DNA from 3 places in the Ruegeria sp. AK4 genome. Region 3 is predicted to be linked to each of the others. Evidence: riboswitches for the same ligand, from Rfam matches in the RefSeq annotation. Region 3 holds a riboswitch; each other region holds the start of a gene.
The links. A riboswitch is a leader RNA that binds a small molecule or an ion and turns the genes downstream of it on or off. The one in region 3 is predicted to bind cobalamin.
Positions count from the first base shown of each region.

Region 1: linked by a shared signal. The riboswitch ahead of ACR0EZ_RS21220 (hypothetical protein) and the one ahead of ACR0EZ_RS12580 (DUF1636 family protein) in region 3 are both predicted to bind cobalamin.
Region 2: linked by a shared signal. The riboswitch ahead of ACR0EZ_RS05340 (DUF1636 family protein) and the one ahead of ACR0EZ_RS12580 (DUF1636 family protein) in region 3 are both predicted to bind cobalamin.

Region 1 covers NZ_JBQFXS010000019.1:10,026-17,914, reverse strand. The annotation lists gene ACR0EZ_RS21240 (5'-nucleotidase C-terminal domain-containing protein) at 1-1,464, shown strand, start outside; RNA gene ffs (signal recognition particle sRNA small type) at 1,503-1,601, shown strand; gene rsgA (ribosome small subunit-dependent GTPase A) at 1,759-2,787, shown strand; gene ACR0EZ_RS21225 (alpha/beta hydrolase family protein) at 2,820-3,713, opposite strand; cobalamin riboswitch at 3,837-4,056, shown strand; gene ACR0EZ_RS21220 (hypothetical protein) at 4,146-4,553, shown strand; gene ACR0EZ_RS21215 (protein-tyrosine phosphatase family protein) at 4,555-5,058, opposite strand; gene ACR0EZ_RS21210 (DNA polymerase III subunit gamma/tau) at 5,229-6,989, shown strand; gene ACR0EZ_RS21205 (YbaB/EbfC family nucleoid-associated protein) at 7,374-7,718, shown strand; gene recR (recombination mediator RecR) at 7,780-7,889, shown strand, end outside.
Region 2 covers NZ_JBQFXS010000002.1:308,180-316,068, forward strand. The annotation lists gene ACR0EZ_RS05325 (glucokinase) at 1-957, shown strand, start outside; gene ACR0EZ_RS05330 (carbohydrate kinase family protein) at 997-1,923, shown strand; gene ACR0EZ_RS05335 (D-lyxose/D-mannose family sugar isomerase) at 1,944-2,609, shown strand; cobalamin riboswitch at 2,660-2,863, shown strand; gene ACR0EZ_RS05340 (DUF1636 family protein) at 2,963-3,319, shown strand; gene ACR0EZ_RS05345 (ABC transporter ATP-binding protein) at 3,316-4,107, shown strand; gene ACR0EZ_RS05350 (ABC transporter substrate-binding protein) at 4,104-5,054, shown strand; gene ACR0EZ_RS05355 (FecCD family ABC transporter permease) at 5,056-6,066, shown strand; gene ACR0EZ_RS05360 (LacI family DNA-binding transcriptional regulator) at 6,072-7,085, opposite strand; gene ACR0EZ_RS05365 (extracellular solute-binding protein) at 7,312-7,889, shown strand, end outside.
Region 3 covers NZ_JBQFXS010000006.1:85,613-93,501, reverse strand. The annotation lists gene ACR0EZ_RS12595 (protein-L-isoaspartate O-methyltransferase family protein) at 1-62, opposite strand, end outside; tRNA gene ACR0EZ_RS12590 (tRNA-Cys) at 291-364, shown strand; gene ACR0EZ_RS12585 (NAD(P)-dependent oxidoreductase) at 406-1,371, opposite strand; cobalamin riboswitch at 1,508-1,711, shown strand; gene ACR0EZ_RS12580 (DUF1636 family protein) at 1,797-2,177, shown strand; gene cobW (cobalamin biosynthesis protein CobW) at 2,174-3,229, shown strand; gene cobN (cobaltochelatase subunit CobN) at 3,233-6,526, shown strand; gene cobG (precorrin-3B synthase) at 6,523-7,662, shown strand; gene ACR0EZ_RS12560 (precorrin-8X methylmutase) at 7,662-7,889, shown strand, end outside.

The sequences.
Region 1 (7,889 bases), on a different contig from region 3:
AAGGCACCGCAGATTTGGGCGGATGGCACTATTCTGGAGCGTACGGTTTTATGGCAGGGAAAGCCTGCCGCCATTCACATCGGCGTTCTGTCCGTCCTGCCGCCGCAAACCGCCCGCTGGGAATCTCATCTGTTGCAGGACGAGGTCATTGCCGAGGACATAATTGAAGCGGCGCACAAGCAGGTGAAACATCTGCGCTCCGAGGGGTGTGATCTGATCCTTGCCCTGTCGCATTCCGGCCTTGGTGAGCCACAGCCCGCCCCCGGTTTGGAAAACGCCGCCATCCCTTTGGCCGCGATTGACGGCATCGATGCGATCATTGCGGGGCACACCCATCTGACTCTGCCCGGTCCGGCGCATGAGGGGCTTGCCCATGTCGATCACGTCGCCGGACGCATTCACGGCAAACCGGCGGTCATGCCCGGCTCGGCGGGTTCATATCTCGGAGTGATCGACCTGTCGCTGTCCCGTGGCCCCTCCGGCACATGGCGCATCGAAGGCAGCGGTGCTGAGCTGCGGCCTGTCGTTGCAGAACCTCATCAGGAACCGGTGCCCGAGGATCCTCAGTTCGTGGGGCTTTTTGCCCAGGCGCACGCGCAGACGCGGGCGATGGTAGCGGAACCGGTCGCCCGTATCCCGCGCGATCTGCACAGCTACTTCAGCCTCTGCGCGCCGGATCGGGGGCTTGCTCTGGTGGCGGCGGCGCAAGCTGCGGCGCTGCGCCCGCATCTGTCTGCATCCGGTCTGGCCGACCTGCCCGTTCTGTCAGCGGTTGCACCCTGCAAAAGCGGCGGGCGCGCCGGCCCCCGCTGGTACACTCAGGTTCCCGCCGGGGAAATCTGCCTGCGCCACATCGCCGACCTGCATTTGTTTCCAAACGAATTGCGGGGCGTTGTCGTGACCGGCGCGCAGCTGCGGGACTGGCTGGAAATGTCCGCTAGCGTTTTCAATCAACAAAACACCGGCCAAACCGCCGACCTGATCGACCCCCGCCGCGCCGGGTATAATTTCGACGTGCTCTTCGGCCTCACCTATCGGTTCGACCTGTCCCAACCCGCGCGCTTCGACGCCGAGGGGGGGCTGATCGACCCCGCCCATAACAGGGTGTCCGCTCTGGAATTCGGGGGCCAACCTGTCCGCCCGGATCAGAGGTTCGCGGTCGCGCTGAACCACTACCGGGCCAGTGGCGGCGGCAAATTTCCGACGGTGTTCCAAAGCCGAATCCTCGACCTGCCGACGCTGGAAATAAAGCATGTCCTCAGAGGTTACCTGTCGGACACCCTGCCGCGTGACCCGCTTGAGGACGCGCCGCACCCCTTTTCTTTCGCCCCTCTGTCCGGGGCTGGCGCCGTCCTCAGAACCGGCCCCGGCGCAATCAAGTATCTGGATGAGCTGGACATCTTCAACTCCAAGCCGCTGGGACGCGACGCGGAGGGGTTCCAGCGGATAGGCCTGACGCTCTGACGGGTTGTCTTTTGCCCGGCACCTGCCTATATCGGGGTCGAGAGGTTGGCGCGGGCGAGCGCCTCGCCAACCTGGTCAGGTCCGGAAGGAAGCAGCCACAACGAGCCCCGCTTGGGTCGATGTCCAACCTCTCACTTACGCAAACCCCAGCCGCAGGAGGGCTTTTATGAATGTAGCAAAGACCCTTCGGGCAGAGCGGTTCTGAACCCTATCCACGCGACTGCCTGAACCCATGACCGACGGATGCGCGCCCGCCATCTGTGGGTTTTGCTGTATCTGAACTCAGGCAGACCAATGACTCTTACCCTTACGGACCTTGGATGGTCCTCTTACTTTGCCGCGCAGCACGCGGCCAATCCATCGTGCAATCCCTATCGCATCACCGCCGTGCACCGCGACCGGCTGATCGGAGTGAACGCGGATGGCGAAACGCCCCTGCTCTCCCCGGACCGGCCCACCGGCGAATTTGCCGTTGGTGACTGGGTGCTTAGCGACGACCACAACCGCGTCCGGCACCTGCTGGACCGGCGCAGCACCCTGCAACGCCGCGCCGCAGGCACTGGGGCCGAGGCGCAGCTGATCGCCGCCAATGTCGATGTGCTGTTCATCGTCAGTTCCTGCAATGCCGATTTCAATCCGCCCCGGCTGGAGCGGTATCTGGCACTGGCCCATCAATCCGGCTGTTACCCGGTTGTGGTTCTGACCAAGGCAGACACCTGTGCAGATCCTTCCGACTATGCCGCCCGGGCGCAGGCGCTGGCACCGTTCCTGACGGTTCTTGCGGTGAACGCGTTGAAGGCTGACGATATCCAGCAGGTGCTGTCGTGGTGCCCTTCGGGGCAGACAGCCGCGCTGGTCGGGTCGTCCGGCGTGGGCAAAACGACGCTGGCGAACGGGATGACCGGGCGGCAGGACGGAACCGCCGGCATTCGTGAAGATGACGCACGCGGGCGGCACACCACGACGTCGCGCGCGCTACACCGGATGCAAAACGGCGGCTGGCTGATCGACACGCCGGGCATGCGCGCCCTGCGGCTGCTGGACGCGCAGGATGGTGTGGACGAGGTGTTCTCGGACATCCTCGAACTCGCCAACATGTGCCGGTTTTCGGACTGCCAGCACGAGGCTGAACCCGGTTGCGCCGTGCAGGCGGCCATCGGGGACGGTACGCTGGATGCCGACCGGCTGGAGCGGTGGCGGAAGCTGCGGCGCGAGGATCAGAGGAATTCTGAAACCGTGGCGCAGTCCCGGGCGCGCGACAAGGCGTTCGGCAAGATGGTGCGGTCCGTGATGCAGGACAAGAAGTCCCGCAAGGGTCTGTGACGGCAGGGGCACCGGATCACCGGTGCCCTTTCTCAGCCAATCAGACGCGGCCAGACGGCAGCGTTGCGGCGCGCAAAAACGCCGATATGGCCGATATCGCTTACGCCGAAGTCTTTTGGCGACAGCAGGTGCCGTTTTGCCCCGGACCCGTACAGATCGGCCAGCCGCCAGACGGCTTCGGGCGGGACCATCTGATCGTCTTCAAAGGTGAACAGGTCCACAGGCACGCCTGACCCGGACCATTTGGCCTCTGGCAGGCTCGTGCCAATGTCGGGCACGTAGTTGAGCGGCGCCGTGCACCATCTGCGCCACTGCCAATAGACAGGCGCAGGCAAATCCGAGCCAAACCCCAGCGCCTTGCCCGGCAGGTAACCCATCGCGTGAACCGTCAGCGGCGCGTGGCCGTACCAGAACAGCCCTGCCAGCGCCCGATACGGCCAGGGATGATCCGACAGCGTGACCAGCCCCGAACACACGCAGATCATGCGATCGATCCGGTCGATATCGGGCTGCACCGGTCCCAGCATCGCCCCGACCGAATGGCCGATGGTCCAGTGCTGCGCGTCAGGGAAGCGGCGGCGCATCTCGGCGCGGGCGGCGGGCATGTCGATCAGGGCCCAATCCGCCATCGTGGCCTTTGAGTGCTTCAACGGCCCCGACGCGGACGACCCGAAATCGCGATAATCATAGGTCAGGCAGGCCATGCCCCGGTCCGATGCCAGCCAATGGGCAAAATGCCGGTAGTACTCGCGCGGAACGCCGGTGGCGCTGTTCAGCACAACTACAGTTTCGGGATCGGAAACCGGGCGGTACAGCCGCGCCGACAGCATCGCCGGGCCGGACGGAAACTGGAAGTCTTCTGTCAAAACCGTTTGCTGCGCGTCCAACATGGCACCCTCGGAATCAATCTGAACTATTCGGTTCATTTCTTGATCAGGCGCTGAACGGCACGGCCAAGTCAACAGCGAAGCCACATGACCAAACGTCCACTTCGGGCCGAGGGCGCAAAATGCGGATCAAGATCAGCTTGACTCGGGGCCCGGCCAACCGCTAGCGATTGTGTGATGGTTTCCGGCCCCCACAAGGGGTCGGGATGAAAAGGGAACTCGGTGCGGTTCTGCCCGGCGATGCCGGAACGAACCAAGGCCGCGACTGCCCCCGCAACTGTAAGCGGTGAGCACTGCCGGAACACCACTGGCCGAAAGGCTGGGAAGGTCGGCAACGCTTTGACCCGCAAGTCAGGAGACCTGCCATCAGAACTGAAACCGAAACTCGGGCGGGGTGTCCGGGCAGGTCCTGACAGCTTCGCGCAGTCCTACCTGATCCACATCCCCCGTCCGCCGCGCGGAGGGCGCAGGATGATCTGGAAGACAAAGACGCATGAATTCACCGCAACCGTGTGCCAGCGGACCGGCAAAACCTGCCCGGCGCTGGCCCGGATGGCGCGTGCGCTGACACAGGCGGTGGCAGAAGCCGGACCCGCCACCACGGCTGAGTTCGAAATCGAAGGCAGCAGCGAGCTGAGGTTTTGCCCCGGCGGCTGCACCGCCCGGTTCCGCGCTCGTCCGGATCAGATCCGGGTGTTTTGCGGCAAGGGCGCCGAGGATGATCTGGACAGGCTGGACCGCTACGCCGACATGATTTTTGGCACAGGCTTCAGCCCATTGCCCGCGGGTGTAGTCGCCAGCCCACCCTGCGCAATGCTTGACGCAACAGCGATCACCCCGCCCGAAAGGCGGGCTGAACCGCATCGGGTTTCAGCCTGAGTCAAGCGTCACTCACCACCTGTGCCGTCCCGACGGCCCAGGCCATCTGCCCCTCGGTCTCGACCGCGCAGGGCCGGATGGCCCGCAACCGCGCCAGCGCCTTTTGCGGGGGCTCTCCGCATTCGACCATCAGCCGCAGGACAACCATGCCCGACCGGCCGCAGCCGCCCCGGCAATGGACCAGCACCCGCCCGCCGCCGGACAGCGCATGCCGCACCGTCGCGCTGACCGAGGGCCACGCGTCAAGCACCGCCTGCGGTGGTGCGCCGAAATCCTCGACCGGCAGATGCACCCAACGGCTGGCGCGGCCCTGAATATCGCTGCCGAAATCCTGCGCGCCGTGCTGCAACATCTCGACCGCGGTGGTCATCGAAATCACCAGCCCCGGCTTCCAGTCCGAAATCAGTTCCAGATCACCGGAATAGTCCCCGCTGCAGCCCGGAATCGGCGTCAGGGCCAGCGTACCGCCCCCAACTTGCAGCGCGTAGATCGCCATCTGAGACATAAACCAAGTCCCCTCATGAAATAATCGCCAAAAATACAGTCTCTGGAATAGGCCGAACCAGTTTACGCAAGGACCCGCGTTTTCCAAAACAAAAATCCTGACGACGCGCTGTGGACGCGGGCGGCGGCGACCTCTACGCTGCGGCAGAACTCGAATCCGCGAAAGCAGACATGACCGACACGCCCAGCCCCGCCTATCAGGTTCTCGCCCGCAAATACCGCCCGGAAACTTTCGCCGATCTTGTGGGACAGGACGCGATGGTGCGCACGCTGAAAAACGCGTTCGAGGCGGACCGCATCGCGCAAGCCTTTGTCATGACAGGCATTCGCGGCACCGGCAAGACCACCACGGCGCGCATCATCGCCAAAGGGATGAACTGCATCGGGCCGGATGGTCAGGGCGGCCCCACGACTGAACCTTGCGGCCAGTGCGAACATTGCGTGGCGATCATGGAAGGCCGCCATGTCGACGTGATGGAGATGGACGCCGCCAGCCGCACCGGCGTCAACGATATTCGCGAGATCATCGACAGCGTCCGCTACCGCGCAGCCTCGGCCCGCTACAAGATTTACATCATCGATGAGGTTCACATGCTCTCGACCAGCGCCTTCAACGCGCTGCTCAAAACGCTCGAGGAACCGCCCGAACATGTGAAGTTCATCTTCGCCACCACCGAGATCCGCAAGGTCCCGGTCACGGTGCTGTCGCGCTGCCAGCGTTTTGATCTGCGCCGGATCGAACCGGAAGACATGATCGACCTGCTGCGCAAGATCGCCGATGCCGAAGGGGCCCAGATCGCCGAGGATGCGCTGGCGCTGATCACCCGCGCCGCCGAAGGGTCGGCCCGCGATGCGACCTCGCTGCTGGATCAGGCCATATCCCATGGCGCGGGCGAGACCAGCGCCGATCAGGTGCGCGCCATGCTGGGTCTGGCGGATCGGGGCCGGGTGTTGGACCTGATCGACATGATCCTGCGCGGCGACGCCGCCGGTGCGCTCACCGAGCTGAGCGCCCAATACGCCGAAGGCGCCGACCCGCTGGCCGTGCTGCGCGATCTGGCCGAGATCACCCATTGGGTCTCGGTGGTGAAAATCACCCCCGACGCCGCCGAAGACCCGACGGTCTCGCCCGACGAACGTGCCCGTGGTCAGCAGATGGCCGAGGCCCTGCCCATGCGCGTCCTGACCCGCATGTGGCAGATGCTGCTGAAGGCGCTGGATGAGGTCGCAGCCGCCCCCAACGCCATGATGGCCGCCGAAATGGCGGTGATCCGCCTGACCCATGTGGCCGACCTGCCCAGCCCGGAAGAGCTGATCAAACGCCTGCAGGACGCCCCGCCGCCCCCGCCCGGTGGCCCCGGCGGCGGCGTTCCCCTGCCCGGCAATGGCGCACCGCCGGTTCAGGCCAGCGCCGTATCTTCAACCTACGCCCCCGCCCCGCGCGGATCGGGCGGCGCGCCGGTGGCTGCACTGGCGCAGGATACGCAGGCCGCCCTCGCCCGCTATCCGACCTTCGAACATGTAGTCGAACTGATCCGCGCCAACCGGGACGTGAAATTGCTGGTCGAGGTCGAGACCGGCCTGCGTCTGGTTTCCTACCAGCCGGGCCGGATCGAATTCACCCCCGCATCGCAGGCCCCGACGGATCTGGCCCCCCGGCTTGGCTCTGCCCTGCAACGCTGGACCGGCAACCGCTGGGCCGTCTCCATCGTGTCCGAAGGCAACGCGCCGACCATCGCCGAGGTGCGGGACAAGGCGGAACTTGCCCTGAAAGCCGAGGCCGAACAACACCCGCTGGTGCAGGCCGTTCTGGCGCAATTCCCCAAGGCGAAGATCACAAAGATCGAAACCCCCGAAGAACTTGCCGCCAAGGTCGAAACCGAAGCCCTGCCCGAGGTCGAAGACGAATGGGATCCGTTCGAGGAGGATTGATCCTTTTGCTTTTCGCCACAAGCGCGGTGGCGGAAGTCTGCGATAAGGAAAGGCCGCTATGGAACTCTGCCTCTGGCCCGGCATCTATGCTTGACGAGTTCTTAGCACTGACCTTCAATCCGATCGTACTCGTTTTAATAGGCGTTACTGCGCTCGCAATCCTATCAAAACGAAGAGCACTCAAATGGGTGATCGCTTTCGTTTGGGTAGCACTCGCCCTCATGATTACCGTAGATTATTACGGCCCAATTCTTGACGATATCCGGTGGGAAGCGATGCAGGAGGGCTGTATTGGATCTCCCCTCTTGTTCCTCGCTCTTGCAATTGCGATATGTGCGAAACTCATACACGGCGCGTTGCGCCCCCGCATATAGGAGAATACCGATGCTCAAAGGACTAGGCGGTCTGGGCGATATGGCCAAGATGATGAAATCCGCGCAGGACCTGCAGACCAAAATGACCGAAATGCAGGAGGAGCTGAACAACCTGATGGTTGTCGGCGAATCCGGTGCGGGCCTTGTCAAAGCCACCGCCACCGCCAAAGGCGAGCTCAAAGGCCTGGACATCGACCCGTCGATTTTCAACGGCGACGACAAGGAAGTGGTCGAAGACCTGATCCTCGCCGCCATCAAGGACGCCCAGACCAAGGCGGCCGACCGCGCGCAGGCGGAAATGGCCAAGCTGACCGAAAGCATGGGCCTGCCTGCAGATATCAAACTGCCGTTCTGATCTTCATCTTTTCAAAAATACTCCCGCCGGAGGCTCCCTCCGGCGCCAGACAGGACAGGCCGTGAGTTCCAACAGCGACATCGACAATCTGATCGACCTGATGGCCAAACTGCCCGGCCTCGGCCCCCGCTCGGCCCGCCGGGCGGTGTTGCACCTGATCCGCAAACGCGC
Region 2 (7,889 bases), on a different contig from region 3:
GCGGATGTCGGTGGCACGAACACCCGCCTTGGCGTGGTTTCCAACGGAGAGTTGGTCGATCTGCGTAAGCATCCGACCGGGTCTCTGCCTGATCTGCTCGAGGCGTTTCACAGCCTGCGCGACGACATCGGAACCGACCCTCAGGCGGTTGTGGCCGCCGGGGCCGGGCCGGTGCGGGACGGCGTGATCCGCCTGACCAACGCCCATCTTGACCTGTCCGAGGTCGAGCTTGCGCAGGCCACAGGCGCGAAGAATACGTTTGTCATCAATGATTTCACCGCCGCTGCCTGGTCCGTGGCCGAGGTGACACGCGCCGATGTGGCGGTTCTGCAAGGGCACGACACGCCGCCAACAGGAACCCGCCTTGTCGTGGGGCCCGGCACGGGGCTGGGCGTTGGCGCGCTGCTGTATTCGGAAGGTCATTATCACACTGCCTCGGGCGAAGGCGGCCATGTGGGCCTGTCTCCGCGCCATCGGGATGAGGTGGATGTGTTCGACGCCGCCCGCCGCATCTCGCCCGAGAGTTTCTTTGACGACAGCCTGATGCTTGAGGCTGAAATGTTCCTGAGCGGCACGGGCCTGCCGGTCCTCTATCAGGCCGTTGGCATAGCAAGTGGCCAAACCGACACGCCGGTGCGGACAGCCAAGGACATTCTGCAGGATGCCCGCGATGGCTCTGACCCCATCGCCGCCAAAGCGGCACAGATGTTCACATCGCATCTGGGGGCTTTGATGGGCGACATGGCGATGACGCTGATGCCGACCGGAGGGGTGTTTCTGGTCGGCGGTGTGGCCGAAAAGAACCGCTGGCTTTTCGGCGATACGTTCCGGGCGGCTTTCAACGCGGGCGGGCGGTTCAGCGATTTGCGCCGCTCGATGAACCTGTATGTGTCGGAACAGGCCGAATTTGGCATTGTTGGCGCTAACAATTTCTGCAAAAATGCGCTCGCGCGGTAGACTGGCCGCCTGAACTTATTTTTGCGGAAGGAATTCGGGATGATCCTGTGCTGCGGTGAAGCCCTGATCGACATGATCGCCGAGCCCACAACCTCGGGCGCAAGCGGGTTTGTGCCGCATTCGGGCGGGGCGATCTTCAATACGGCAATTGCCCTTGGCCGGCTGGGCGCACCGGCGGCCATGCTGACGGGTCTGTCCTCGGACATGTTCGGCGATCAACTGGCGCAGGCGCTGAAAGACAGCCATGTGGACACCGCGCATGTCATTCGGTCCGAACGCCCCAGTACTCTGGCTTTCGTGCAATTGAAGGACGGGCACGCCTCGTACACCTTCGTCGATGAAAACACCGCAGGCCGGATGCTGCGCGCCGAGGATATGCCGGATCGGTTAACCGCCGTATCGGCCCTGTATTTCGGTGGTATCAGCCTGGCTTGCGAGCCCTGCGCCGACGCCTATGCCGACCTTTTGAACCGCCATGGTGCAAAGCGCGCGGTCATGCTGGACCCCAATATTCGCCCGGGGTTCATTCAGGACCAGACCCGGTATCGTACGCGGCTGAACCGGATGATCGCGCAGGCGGATATCGTCAAGGTCTCGGACGAGGATCTGGACTGGATCGTCCCCGGCCCGGAAACCCTGACCGAGAAAGTGCCGCTTTTGCTGCAGGCGGGGCCTTCGGTGGTCATCGTGACCAGAGGTGGTGAAGGGGCCACAGGGTATCTGTCGGACGGAACCGAGGTCTCCGTGCCGGTTCAGCGGGTCGAGGTTGTCGATACGGTCGGCGCTGGCGACACGTTCAATGCCGGGGTTCTGGCCGAACTGCATCGCGCCGGACATCTGACCAAAGACGGTATTCGCGCGCTCAACGCCGACAGTCTTCGCGCTGCCCTGTCGTCCGGTGCCGCCGTTGCAGCCGTCACCGTATCCCGCGCCGGGGCAAACCCGCCCTGGGCGCACGAGCTTTAACCCCTTATAAGGGCAAACCCATGAAACGATCCGACATCAACCGCATCAAGTCCGAGGCGCAGGCGTTCATTCACTCTTTCGGTGCCGTGCTGCCCCCGTTTGCCGACTGGTCCCTCGACCAGATGCGCAGCGAAAAGGCGGCTGGCATACGGGACCGCAATCTGGGCTGGGACATAACCGATTACGGTCAGGGCCGATTTGATGAGCTGGGCCTGTTTCTGTTCACCCTGCGCAACGGCGACGCCAATGACCTCAGCCTCGGGCGCGGGATGTTATACGCGGAAAAGCTGCTGATCTCGCGCGACAAGCAGCTGTCCCCGATGCATCGCCATATCATAAAGGCCGAAGACATCATCAACCGGGGCGGTGGCGATCTGGTGATGGAGATTTACGCCTCGGATGAAGATGGGGGGATCGACCGGGAAAATCCTGTCATCGTGCCCAGCGATGGCTGCCCCGTCACGATCAAACCCGGTGAGCTTTTACGGCTTGCGCCGGGTCAAAGCGTCACGCTGATGCCGGGTATCTGGCACGCGTTCTGGGCGGAACGCGGTGATTGTCTGATCGGCGAGGTTTCGACCGTCAATGACGACCGCACCGACAATGTGTTCGAAGACCCGATCCCGCGCTTTGCGACAATCGAAGAAGATGCCGAGCCCGATTTCCTTCTGGTCGCAGATTACTGACAGGCGCCGGCCCCGGCTGGACCGAGACTCTTGACAACTATTCTATTCCCGGACTAGCTGCACGGGATGGTTCCCGACGGCGCGCCCGAGGGACGAAAATGGGAATACGGTGCGGCCTGTGCAGGCCAAAGCCGTGACTGCCCCCGCAACTGTAGGCGGAGAGCGACGTCAAATCACCACTGGCCAAAAGGCCGGGAAGGTTGACCGAGCGACGACCCGCAAGTCAGGAGACCTGCCATCATATGTTCAACCAACCCGGGGCGGGGTGTCCTGGAAGGAGGCTTTGATGGCACGCTTGCGTGTTCAAGATACCGGCACCACGTGTCCGCCATTGGCATTTTTCGGAGCGAAGAATGCCGCACGACACTGATCACCACGTTCTGATCTGCGAGACCTGTCAGGGGCCTGTGTCGGCGGACGCAGCAAAAGACGCACTGGACCGCCAGCTTCCCGACGGTTTCAAAACCCGCCTGATCGCCTGCATGGCCGGGTGCGAACGACCCATGACCGTTGGCCTGCAGGCCGCAGGCAAGGCCCAGTATCTGTTCGGCGACATTCAGACCGACAAGGACTTGACGGCGCTGGCCGACTTTGCCCGCCAGTATCGTGATAGCGCAGATGGCTGGACCAGCGCATCCGAGCGCCCCCCTGCCCTGCTCACCAAAACTCTGTCGCGCATGCCGCGTCTGCCGTCGGAGGACGGTTCATGAGTTTTCTGGTGGCCGAGGGTTTGGGATATTACGCGCTGAACGGAGATATGCTGCTGCAGGACACCTCGTTCAGCCTTGAAGAAGGCTCGATCCTGGCCATCGCCGGACCGAATGGCGCGGGCAAGACCACGCTGCTGAAACTGTTATGCGGGGCCGAACGTATGGCCCTTGGCGATGTCCGCATCCAGGGTCAAAGCCTGCGGAACCTCTCTGCCAGACAGCGGGCGCGGACGATTGCCGTGGTGGGGCAACAGGAATTCCCCGATGGTCGGCTGCGCTTGCGGGACTATGTTGCACTGGGTCAGATCCCGATCAAAGCGGACAGATCAGCCGCTGACCACGCAACCGACCTGAACCGCGTTCTGGATGTCACCGGCCTGTTCCATCTGGCAGAAAAACCGCTGGGCAGATTGTCAGGCGGGGAAAGGCAGCGCGCCCATATCGCAAGGGCGCTGGCGCAAAACCCGGTTTTGCTGTTTCTGGACGAACCGACCAACCATCTGGACCCCGACGCCAAGGGGCACATGCTGTCGCTGGTGGCAGAACTGGGCGTGACGGTCGTCATGATCGTCCACGATCTGGTCATGATCCCGGAATTTGCGACCCATGTCGCGCTGATGAAAGCCACGCGGCTGACCGGATTTGGACCGGTGAGCGAGGTGCTGACACCGGGCCGCGTCCGCGAAACCTTTGGCGTGGATTACCTGTGCTTTCAGCACGAAGGCCGTGTGATCCCTGCGCTCGATATCCGAAAACGCAAACTGTCACCTCAAAAGGATTTAGGATGAAGCAGAAACTCTGGCCTGTGGCGCTGATCACCGGTCTGGCAAGCGGCGCGGCGGCACAGGAAGTCTCGGTCGACAACTGCGGCGAACCGCTGGTGTTTGACACACAGCCCGAGCGATTGGTCGTGCATGACATGAACATGACCGACATGGCGTTTGCGCTTGGCCTGCAGGACAAAATCGTTGGCCTGACCGGCATCACCGGCTGGTACAAGACCAGCACCGATTTCGACGCGCAGCGCGGCGATATCCCTGAGCTCGCGCCGAAATACCCGACGATCGAGAACCTCGTCGCGGTTGAGCCCGACCTGTTCTTCGCAGGCTGGTATTACGGCATGAAACCGGGCGGAGATGTCACGCCCGACACGCTGGCCCCCTTCGGCATCAAAACCATGATCCTGACTGAAAGCTGCGTGCATCTGGACAAGGACCGCCCCGAAGCCAGCATGGACCTGCTGTTTGACGATGTTCTGCGTCTGGGCAAGGTGATGCATGTCGAAGACCGGGCCGAGGCGCTGGTGTCCGGCTGGAAAGTGCAGCTTGCCGCGATCAAAACCAAAACCTCAGATGTGACCAAGCCGCGTGTATTCCTGCTGGACGGGCCTGCTGATGCACCCTTTACCGCCGGTAAATACGCCATTCCCGACGCGATGATCGAGGCTGCTGGCGGTGTGAACGTGACCCATGATCTGGACACAAGCTGGGGCCGCACCTCGTGGGAGGCTGTTGCCGCCGCAAACCCGGAATTCCTGGTCTTGCTGGACTATCAGACCGGCAACGGGGCGGAAGACACGTTCAAATTCCTGCAGGAACATCCGGTGATGTCGCAGACCGATGCGGTCAGGAACAAACGCTGGATCGGGTTGCGCTACGAAGAGCTGACCCCTGGACCGGCCAACATCGACGCCATCGAGAAGATGACAAGGGCCATGCATCCGGTAAGCAACTGATATGGCCCAAACGGGCCGGTTGATACTGCTGGGGGCGGTCGTTCTGATCGCCCTTTTGCTGTTGTCCGTGGTCTACGGAACAACGCCGATCCCGGTGCGGGACGTTATCACCGCGACTGGCCTCGGTACCGGTCTGACTGAGGGTGAGATGTCGCCCATGCATCGGATCGTGTTTGATCTGCGCTTGCCCCGGGCCCTGTTTGCTGCCGTCATCGGCGCCGGGCTTGGGGTTGTTGGCGTGGTTCTGCAAACCACCACGCGCAACGATCTGGCGGACCCGTTTTTGTTTGGCCTGTCCTCGGGCGCGGCGGCGGGCGCGGTTCTGGTGATCACCGTCACCGGAGATGTGTTGGGCATCTGGACCTTGCCGCTGGCAGCCTTTTGCGGCGGCCTGATTGCGTCGGGCATTGTTCTGGCGCTGGTCCACAGCCTGCGCACCAGCGCGCCAGAAAAGCTGATCCTGGCCGGGCTGGCCGTGTCATTCCTGTTCTCGGCCATCACCAACTACCTGATCTTCGCTGGCGACAGCCGGGCCGCCCATTCGGTGATCTTCTGGATGCTGGGCGGATTGGGTCTGGCCCGGTGGGAGACCTTCCCGCTGGTCCTGATCGGGCTGGGGCTGATCCTCAGCTATGCGCTCTACCGCAGCCGGTGGCTGGATGCGCTGCTGACCGGAGACTTCACCGCCGCCACACTGGGCATTCCCGTGCAGGGTCTGCGGTTCAGCATGTTCTTCGTGGCCGCGCTCGCGACGGCCAGCTTCGTGTCGGTCGCAGGTGTGATCGGCTTTGTCGGTCTGATGGTCCCTCATATCGCCCGGGGCATTGCAGGCACCCTGCATCGCAACCTGCTTGTGGCCTCTGCCATCGTCGGAGCGATTCTGCTGACCCTGTCCGATATCCTGTCCCGGCTTCTGCTTGCACCGCAGGAACTGCCCGTGGGGATCGTGACCACGTCGATCGGATCGCTTTTCGTGTTCCTGTACCTGTTCAAATCGGCCAAAGGCGACTGACGTCGCTAGTGCGTGCCGCGCGGGACAAAAAACGGGTCAATCAACAGCGTTTCACTTTTGCTGGCGGGGTCTTCCAGCCTTCGTTCAAGCAGCCGGATAACGTGCTCGACCGACTGGTTTATCGGGTTGTTCACGGTACTCAGATTGAACATCGGCCAGCCAGCCATTTCGATATCGTCAAACCCCACAATCGACAGCGACCCGGGCACATCCACGCCAAGCTCGCGCGCTGCGGTCAGGGCACCGATGGCGCTGGCGTCATTGGCGCATACTAGGGCGTCTAGATTGTGATCTTGCAGCATCCTCATAGCGGCCCGGTACCCGGCCTCGACGGTGAACTCTCCGGCCTCTTCCGCGATCAGGGGCAGGCCCGTCTGGTCAAGAGCGGCGATCAAACCCGATCTGCGCTCGGCTGAGGAGGCAAAACAGGACGCGCCCGCGATGTACCCGAATTTCGTACGGCCCCGTTCGACCAGAGTCTGAGTGGCGATTCGCGTTCCTTCGGCGTTTTTGCAGCACACGTTATCGACGCCCGGCGCATGCACGATTCGACCGGATGAGATCATGGGCACACCAAATTTGCTGCATTGTGCGACCAACGCGCCGGGCATGCTGCCGCCCCGCAGAATCAGAGCATCCAGCGGGTAGCGCAGAACCTGATCAATCGCGGCTTCAGCCCGCGCATCACCGCCATCGATCAGGATCGGCCATTTGTTCAGAACGTTGAGTTCACCGACCAGCCGGTTGACGAACTCGGAATCGTAGGTGTTGCGCATGTTGCCCACGAAAACGGCCACCAGATGCGACCGCCCGCCTTTCAGACCCGCCGCCAAAGCGTTGGGTTGATAGCCCATGCGAGTCGCGACCTCGTGAATCTTTTTCCGTTTATCCGCATCGAGATAGGCACCGGGCGTAAACGCCCGCGACACCGACGAACGCGACACGCCCGCCGCATCTGCGACGGCTTGCGCGGTTACCCGGCGCGGCCTTTCGGCTGGGTTGATCACGTCGTCACTCACATCCAAGGCTTCCCCTTTTTTGGCCGAATTTGTCAATATTGCTAGGAAAGTTTCAAAAAACCGTCATATGATACGCGTATGTGACCACGTGTGCACATCGGGGCCGATTTTCGTATCTCCCGGCGCGTGCATTTGAATTCACTTTTGGGGGGCAGACCTCCCGTAATCTGGCGCGATGACGCGAGTTGCGGCATCGCCAGCGCCATTACTGGACCGGAGAATCAACATGACCAATCTCAAGTTCTGCGCAACTGCTGCGGCATTCGCTTTCACAGCGACTGCAGTATTTGCCGAAACCGAAATCACCTGGTGGCACGCTCATGGCGGTCAGCTGGGGGAAACCGTCAACAAGGTGGCTGAGAAATTCAACGCCTCGCAAGACGAGTACAAGATCACTCCGATCTACAAGGGAAGCTACGAAGAGACGCTGACCGCCGGCATCGCCGCCTTCCGTGCTGGCGAACAGCCCAACATCATGCAGGTGTTCGACGCCGGTGCTGCGACCGTGATCGCCGCCAAAGGCGCAACTGTTCCGGTTCAGGACCTGCTGGCTGACAATGGCGTCGACTTCGACATCAATGACTACATCGCCGGTGTGCGCTACTTCTACGCCGACAGCGATGGCAAGATGATCGGCATGCCGTTCAACTCGTCGACCCCGATCCTGTATTACAATGTTGACGCGCTGGAAGCCGCAGGCGTCACCCCGCCGAAAACCTGGGAAGAGTTCCAGTCGACCACCGCCCCGGCCCTGAAAGACGCAGGCTATATCGCGCTCAGCCAGTCGCACCTGCCCTGGATCTT
Region 3 (7,889 bases):
ACGTCCGAGGGCCGAACCTGCGTGTCAACCATCGTGCGGCGCCGGGTGGCGAAATCTGTCATGTGATCTCTCGTCTTGAACCCTTGATTATCTGGCTTGTGCCACATCCCTTGCGCACCGGCAACGGCCCAGATGCCGCAACCCGGGTTTTGTGGCAGGTTTCGTACCGGACCGAGGGCGCTCAATTTACAGGCCGAGCGCCGATTTTGCATTCTTCCCACTGGACGCCCCCAGCGAAAGCTGCTAAAACGCCCTCCACACCACGGCAAGTATTTGATTTTACTTGAAAAGGCGAGTTGGCGGAGTGGTGACGCAGCGGATTGCAAATCCGTGTACACCGGTTCGATTCCGGTACTCGCCTCCATCTCTCTGAAACGCTTCGGTTTTGCGGTCTGGAATGTCCGTTTATTCTGCGGCGCGTCCTTGCGGAATGACTTCATATCCCGGTTCTTCCGGCTCATCGTCTTCCATCTCGGGCGGAAAACCAGGGGCGCGGATGTCGAGGCCGGTGGCGTCTTCCAGCCGCCGGATGATATTCGGCGACAGTTCGCGGTCTCCGTACCGGGCAATGCCGTCTTCGAAAATGCTGATCATCACGGGATTGATCTCTAACGGAACACCGGCGCGGTCGGCAACGTCCTGAAACAGGCCGATGTCCTTTTTCACCAGATCCATGGTGAACGAGATATCGCGCGAGCCGTTCAGGATCACCTGACTTTCGGTTTCATGAACGAATGAGGTGCCCGACGAGATTTTGATCGCCTCATAGGTAGTATTCAGGTCCATGCCCGCTGCCTTGGCCGTCACCAAAGCCTCGGCGCAGGTAATCAGGTTGGCGGTGGCCAGGTAGTTGGTCAGCACTTTCAAAACGGAAGCCGAGCCCAGATCGCCCGTATGCAGGACCCGACGGCCCATCGTGGTCAGGAAGGGCAGAATACGCTCGAACGTCGCGCGGTCGCAGCCTGCGAAGATCGAGATATTGCCAGTCGCCGCCCGGTGGCACCCGCCGGAAACCGGGCAATCCACGGCAGCACCGCCCCGTTCAATGACCATCGCGCCCAGGCGTTTGACCTCGGCCTCGTCGGTGGTCGACATCTCCATCCAGATTTTACCGGGGCTGACCTCGGGCAGCATCTCCTGCATCACCGCGTCCGAGGCGGCAGGGGACGGCAAGCAGGTGATCACCGCATCGCAATCGCGCATCAGCTGGGCCGGATCTTCCGCCGCTTTGGCCCCTTGTGCGACAAAGGCCGCCACCAGATCCGGGTTCAGGTCATGCACGGTCAGATCGATTCCGTTGCGCAGCAGCGACCCAGAAAGCTTGCCGCCCACATTGCCCAGCCCGATAAACCCTACCTTCATACGCCGCACCCTCCTGTTCGCGTGTTGCCGACCATGCGATCACGTCGCAGCGATCGGATCATGCCGCCCAGCGACGCCGACAGGTCGCTTTTTACCCGCTTCCTCACGGATCGGCGCGTTGCGCTTGACAAGCGGGCCGCCGCTGCCGCATGTCCCTTTCGTTGGTGTCTGCGACAGCAGATGAAAAGGGAATGCGTCAGCGGGTTTTTCCGTCAAACGCAGCCGCCCCCGCGACCGTGACCGGAGAGGGTGCCCAAGCCACTGGCGAATGCCGGGAAGGCGGGACATCCGACAGAGGAGAGCTCTGACATCCGCAAGCCGGGAGACCTGCCAACGCCCGAAGATGAAACCGGACGGGGTGTTCCGGTGTGGGGCTCTGATCGGCCCGCATGAAACCCCGTCCCCCACGAAGAGGATTTGGGGGGATGAGAGACATGACCGAGACCGTTCCGGTCGAACTTCTGGTTTGCACGACCTGTCGCCGCGGCCTGCCTGTCGAAGATGATGCACAGCGGCCCGGCACGTTGCTGCACAAGGCGCTGGAACAGGCGGGCCTGCCCGAGGGCATTACCCTGAAAGCCGTCGAATGCCTGTCGAATTGTGATGAAGGCTGTTCGATCGTGCTGCGCGGCGGGCCGGATCGCTGGACCTTTGTCTACGAGCATCTGAACGAAACCGACCATGTCGGCGTGATCGTCGAGGGCGCGACCAAGTACCTCGCCACCGAGGACGGTCTGGTCAAATGGCGCGAGCGCCCCGAACATTTCCGCAAAAACTGTGCGGCCCGCATTCCCCCGATTGGAGCCCTGAAATGAGCAATCTCGAAAAACTTCCCGTCACCGTGATCACCGGCTTTCTGGGCTCGGGCAAGACCACGCTGGTGCGTCACCTGATGCAGAACCCGCAGGGCAAGCGTTTGGCCGTTGTCGTTAACGAATTCGGCGACGTGGGTGTTGATGGCGATATCCTGAAATCCTGCGCCATCCCGGATTGCCCTGCCGAAAACATTATGGAACTGGCGAACGGCTGCATATGCTGCACCGTGGCCGATGATTTCATTCCGACCATCGAGGCGCTGATGGCGCTGGAGCCGCGGCCCGAACATATCCTGATCGAAACCTCCGGCCTCGCCCTGCCCAAACCGCTGCTGAAAGCGTTCGACTGGCCCGATATCCGCTCGAAAATCACTGTGGACGGCGTGATCGCTCTGGCCGATGCCGAGGCCGTCGCCGCCGGTCGCTTTGCACCGAATGTCGAGGCGGTGGATGCCCAGCGGCTGGCCGATGACTCGATCGATCACGAAACGCCCCTGTCCGAGGTGTTCGAGGATCAGATCTCCTGCGCCGACATTATCCTGCTGACCAAACCCGATCTGGCTGGCCCGGAAGGTGTGGCGAAGGCCAAGGAAGTCATCGCAGCCGAGGCCCCCCGCCCCCTGCCCGTGGTCGAAGTCGCCGAGGGCGTGGTGGATGTGCGCGTCGTTTTGGGCCTCGAGGCCGCAGCCGAAGACGACATGGACGCCCGCCCCAGCCATCATGACGGCCATGACGACCACGAGCATGACGATTTCGAAAGCATCATCGTCGAACTGCCCGAACAGACCGACCCCGCCGATCTGGTCGCCAGGATCGAACGTCTGGCGACCGAGCTGAACATCCTGCGGGTCAAAGGTTACGCCGCTGTTCAGGGCAAACCGATGCGCCTGTTGGTTCAGGCCGTCGGTGCGCGCGTCCGTCATCAGTATGACCGTCCGTGGGAACCGGGCGTAGAGCGCCGTTCGCGCCTTGTGGTGATCGCCGAGCATGACGATATCAAAGAGGCCGAAATCCGCGATATCCTTGTGGGCTTGAAAGAGGCCGCCGAGTAAACCATGCACGTCGTCTTCCGCGAAAGCCACGGGCTCGAAGAGACCGAGACCCCCACCGATCTGGGCCAGAGCCCGGCGGATCTGGTGGTGCTGTCCTTCTCGGACAGTGACCTTGGCGCTTTCGCGGCAGGCTGGCATCGCGGTGGCGGGCCCGAGGGGCGGATGCCGACCTTGCGGCTGGCCAACTTGACAGCGCTGAAACACCCTCTGTCTGTCGACACCTATGTGGAACAGACGCTGGAAGGCGCGAAGGGCATCCTGATCCGCTTGATCGGCGGCGTTCCCTATTGGTCCTACGGCTTGCAGCAGGTTCTGGCGCTGGCGCAGACCAAAGGCATTGCGCTGGCTGTCTTGCCCGCCGATGGGCGTGAGGATACACGGCTGGATGAGTATTCCACCCTGCCCGTCTCGACCCTGCGGCGGCTGGCGCATCTGTGCGACACCGGCGGAGAGGTTGCGGCGCAGGCGGCACTGGCTCAGATGGCGCTGGCGGCGGGGCTGTATGCCGGGCCGGTGATGGGGGCGAAAACCATCCCCGATTGCGGCGCATGGTGCCCGGATCGCGGCGTGATCCCGGTGGATACCGCGTTCGACGGGGATGGCAAACGCATCCTCGTGACCTTCTACCGCGCCTATTTGACCTCAGCCGACACCGCCCCGGTCGCCGCTTTGATTCGCAGGCTGCGAGAACGCGGGTTCGAGGCCGTGGGTCTTTTTGCCCCCTCGCTGAAAGCCCCCGCAGCGGCCGACTGGCTACGCGAGCAGATGGCTACCCTTGAGCCCTCGGCGATCATCAACGCCACCTCTTTCTCGGGCAAAGGCGCGTCGGGCACTTCGCCTCTGGACGCCGCGAATGTCCCGGTGTTTCAGGTCGCCCTCGCCACCTCGCGCCGCAAAGCCTGGGCCGAGGCGGAACGCGGGCTGTCCCCCGCCGACCTCGCCATGCATGTGGTGCTGCCCGAGGTGGACGGGCGCATCTCGGCAGGCATCGCGTCGTTCAAGGAACCGGGCAAACGCGACCCGCATCTGGAATATTCCCGCTTTGCCCACAGGGCCGAACCCGAACGGATCGAAGCCATCATCGACCGCGTCACCGGTTGGCTGACACTGCATGACAAGCCCAAGGCGGATCAGGTCCCGGCGCTGGTGCTGTCCACCTATCCCGGCAAGGACTGGCAGATGGCTCATGCGGTGGGTCTCGATGCGCTGGCCTCGGCTGAGGCGATGCTGTCTGATTTACAGGCTGAGGGCTATGATTCGGCCCCGGCTGAGCCGATCGCCGAGACACTTCTGGACGCCCGCCCCTCATGGCCGCTGGACGATTACCTGACCGCGCTGGCGGACCTGCCCGAGAAATTGCGGACCGATCTGCAAACCGTCTGGGGCGAACCGGAAGACGACCCCTCTTTCACCGACGGCGCATTCCACTTCACCGCCATGCGCCGGGGCAACGCTCTGGTCGCCCTGCAACCCGAACGCGGCACGCCCGAGCTGCGGGACGATGACTACCACGACCTGTCGCGCACCCCACGCCACAGCTATGTCGCCTTTTACCTCTGGCTGCGCAAAGGCCTGCGCGCGGATGCGCTGATCCATATCGGCGCGCATGGCACGCTGGAATGGCTGCCGGGCAAATCCGTCGCTCTGTCCCATGAATGCTGGCCCGAGGCGCTGATCCGCGACCTGCCCGTCATCTACCCCTTCATCGTCAACGATCCCGGCGAAGCCGCGCAGGCCAAGCGCCGGATCGGGGCCGTCACGCTGGGCCACATCCCGCCCCCGATGAAGGAAAGCGGCACCCCGGACCGGATGGTGCGGCTGGAATCTCTGCTGGACGAATTCTCGAACGCCGACGGTCTGGACCCAAAGCGCCGCGACCGGCTGCAGGAAGACATCCGGGATGAGGCGCAGGCCATCGGTCTGGAAAGCGATCTGGGTCTGGATCAGGCCACCTGTACGGCTGAAGCGATTACCCGCATCGACCGCTTTGTCTGCGATATCAAGGAAAGCCAGTTCGGCGACGGGCTGCATGTCTTTGGCCGCGTGCCCGAGGTCACCGGCACTTTCGACCCCGCCCCCTCGGCCCATGCCGAACGCAGCGCCCTGATCGACGCGCTGGCGGGGAAACGGATCGAGGCCGGGCCGTCGGGCTCCCCGTACCGGGGCCGCTCGGATGTGCTGCCCACCGGACGCAACCTCTATACCACCGACCCGCGCTCGGTCCCGACCCGCGCCGCCTATGCGCAAGGCGTGAAACTGGCCGAGGAACTGGTGCGCCGCCACTTGCAGGAAGAGGGCGACTACCCCAAGGGGCTGATCGTTGACCTTTGGGGCTCGGCCACCATGCGCACCGCAGGCGAAGAATTCGCCATGGCGCTGCATCTGCTGGGGGTAAAACCGGTCTGGGATAAAGGGTCCGAACGGGTGTCGGGCATCGAGGTGCTGCCGATCACCGACCTCAGCCGCCCGCGTCTGGACGTGACGCTGCGCGTCTCAGGCCTGTTCCGCGATGTGTTCCCGACGCTGTCGGCGCTTTTCGGTCAGGCCGTTCGGGCATTGTCGGCCCGGGATGAGGCACCGGACTGGAACCCCTATGCCGGTCAGAAACCTGCCGCGCGCGTCTATGGCCCCGCCCCGGGCAGCTATGGCGTGAACATGACGCAACTGTCCGAAATCTATACCGATGAAGCCCGCGCGCAGGCCGGTGAAGCGTGGCTGGATGCCAGTTCCTTCGCGCTGGAAGGCGAGCATATCGCGCAGGACAAGGACGGCATCACCCAGCGCGTCGCAATGGCCGACAGCTTTGTGCACCTGCAGGACCTGACCGAGACCGATCTGCTGCTGGCCAACGACTACGCCACGCATGAGGCCGGTTTTGCCGCCGCCAAGACGGTGACCGGCGGCAAGGCGCAGCTCTACCATCTGGACAACACCAACCCCGACACCCCGCGCGCCCGCACCCTGCCCGAGGAAATCAGCCGCGTGGTCCATGCCCGCGCTGCCAATCCGGGCTGGATCGCGGGGATGCAGCGGCACGGATTCCGGGGTGCCGCCGAGATCGCGGCGACTTTGGATCACATGGCCTCATTCGCGCATCTGTCGGGCACGGTCGCGCCGCATCTGTTCGACCTCTACCATGATGCCACGCTGGGTGATCCGCATGTCGATGCCTTCCTGCATGAGGCCAATCCGCAAGCGCATCAGGCCATGCAGGACCGGTTCCGCGCCCTGCTCGAGGCGGGGCTGTGGGAGACCCGCAGGAACTCGATCCGCGCCGATCTGGAGGGGCTGGGATGAGCGCCGCCTCTTCAAAACCGGTCGTTCAGGGTTGGTGCCCCGGAGCCCACCGGCCGATGATGTCGGGCGACGGATTGGTGGTGCGGGTGCGCCCTCGTCTGGCGCGTCTGAGTGCGGCGCAGGCGGTGGGGCTGTGTGAACTGGCCGAGCGGTTCGGCAATGGCACCATCGATCTGACAAACCGGGCCAATCTGCAATTGAGGGGCGTGGCCGAGGCGGATCATCAGGCCCTGCTGTCGGAACTGGCCGCGCTGAACCTTTTGGATGCCGAGCCCGGCATTGAAGTGCGCCGCAACATTCTGGTCTCACCATTGTATCGGGCGGGGGATCTGACCGCGCGGTTAACGCAGGAGCTGATCGACCGGCTGAGCGAACTGCCCAGCCTTCCCGCCAAGTTCGGCTTTGCCATCGATACCGGCTCTGAGCGCCTGCTGGCGTCGGATTCGGCGGATCTCCGGTTGGAGCGCGGCCCGGACGGCCTAATCCTGCGCGCCGACGGGGCCGAGACCGGACGGGCGGTGACCGAGGCAGAGGCCATCAATCAGGTGATCGCTCTGGCAGGCTGGTTCGCCGCGCATTTCACCCCCGAAAAACGCCGCATGGCACGGGTGGTGGCCGCAGAAGGATTGCCTGAAACATGGCAAGGCAGCGCGCCCGGAGTAATTGGCGCAACACCACAACCCGGTGCTTCCGATCTGGGAACGCTGTACGGCGCAGCCTTCGGCCAACTGCCCGCGCGCCCGTTGCAGGACCTGATCAAGACCAGCGGCGCATCCGCCCTGCGGGTCACCCCGTGGCGGCTCTTCTTGCTGGAAGGCGGGTCGGCGATACCTGCCCCGGGTTTTGTCACGGATGGCACCGACCCGCTGATGACCACCGACGCCTGCCCCGGCGCGCCATACTGCCCGCAGGCGCAGGTGGAAACGCGCGATGTTGCCCGTGCCCTGGCCCCATTGGTGACCGGCAGCCTGCATGTCTCGGGCTGCGCCAAAGGGTGCGCGCGGATGGGGCCTGCCGATGTCACTCTGGTCGGCGACAACGGACGATTTGATCTTGTCAAACAAGGCCGCGCAGGGGATGAGCCCTGCCAGCGCGGCCTGACCACCGAAACACTCATGACCATGGACTTCACCTGATGCCCTATGAATACGAAACCGATGGCGCGGCGATCTATAAACAAAGCTTTGCCACGATCCGGTCCGAGGCCGATCTTGCCCGGTTTGACTCAGACGAGGAACAGGTCGCCGTCCGTATGATCCATGCCGCCGGAATGGTCGGGCTGGAAGAGTTCGTGCATTTCTCGCCCGGTTTTGTCACGGCTGCCCGCAGCGCGCTGGAAAGCGGCGCGCCGATCCTGTGCGAC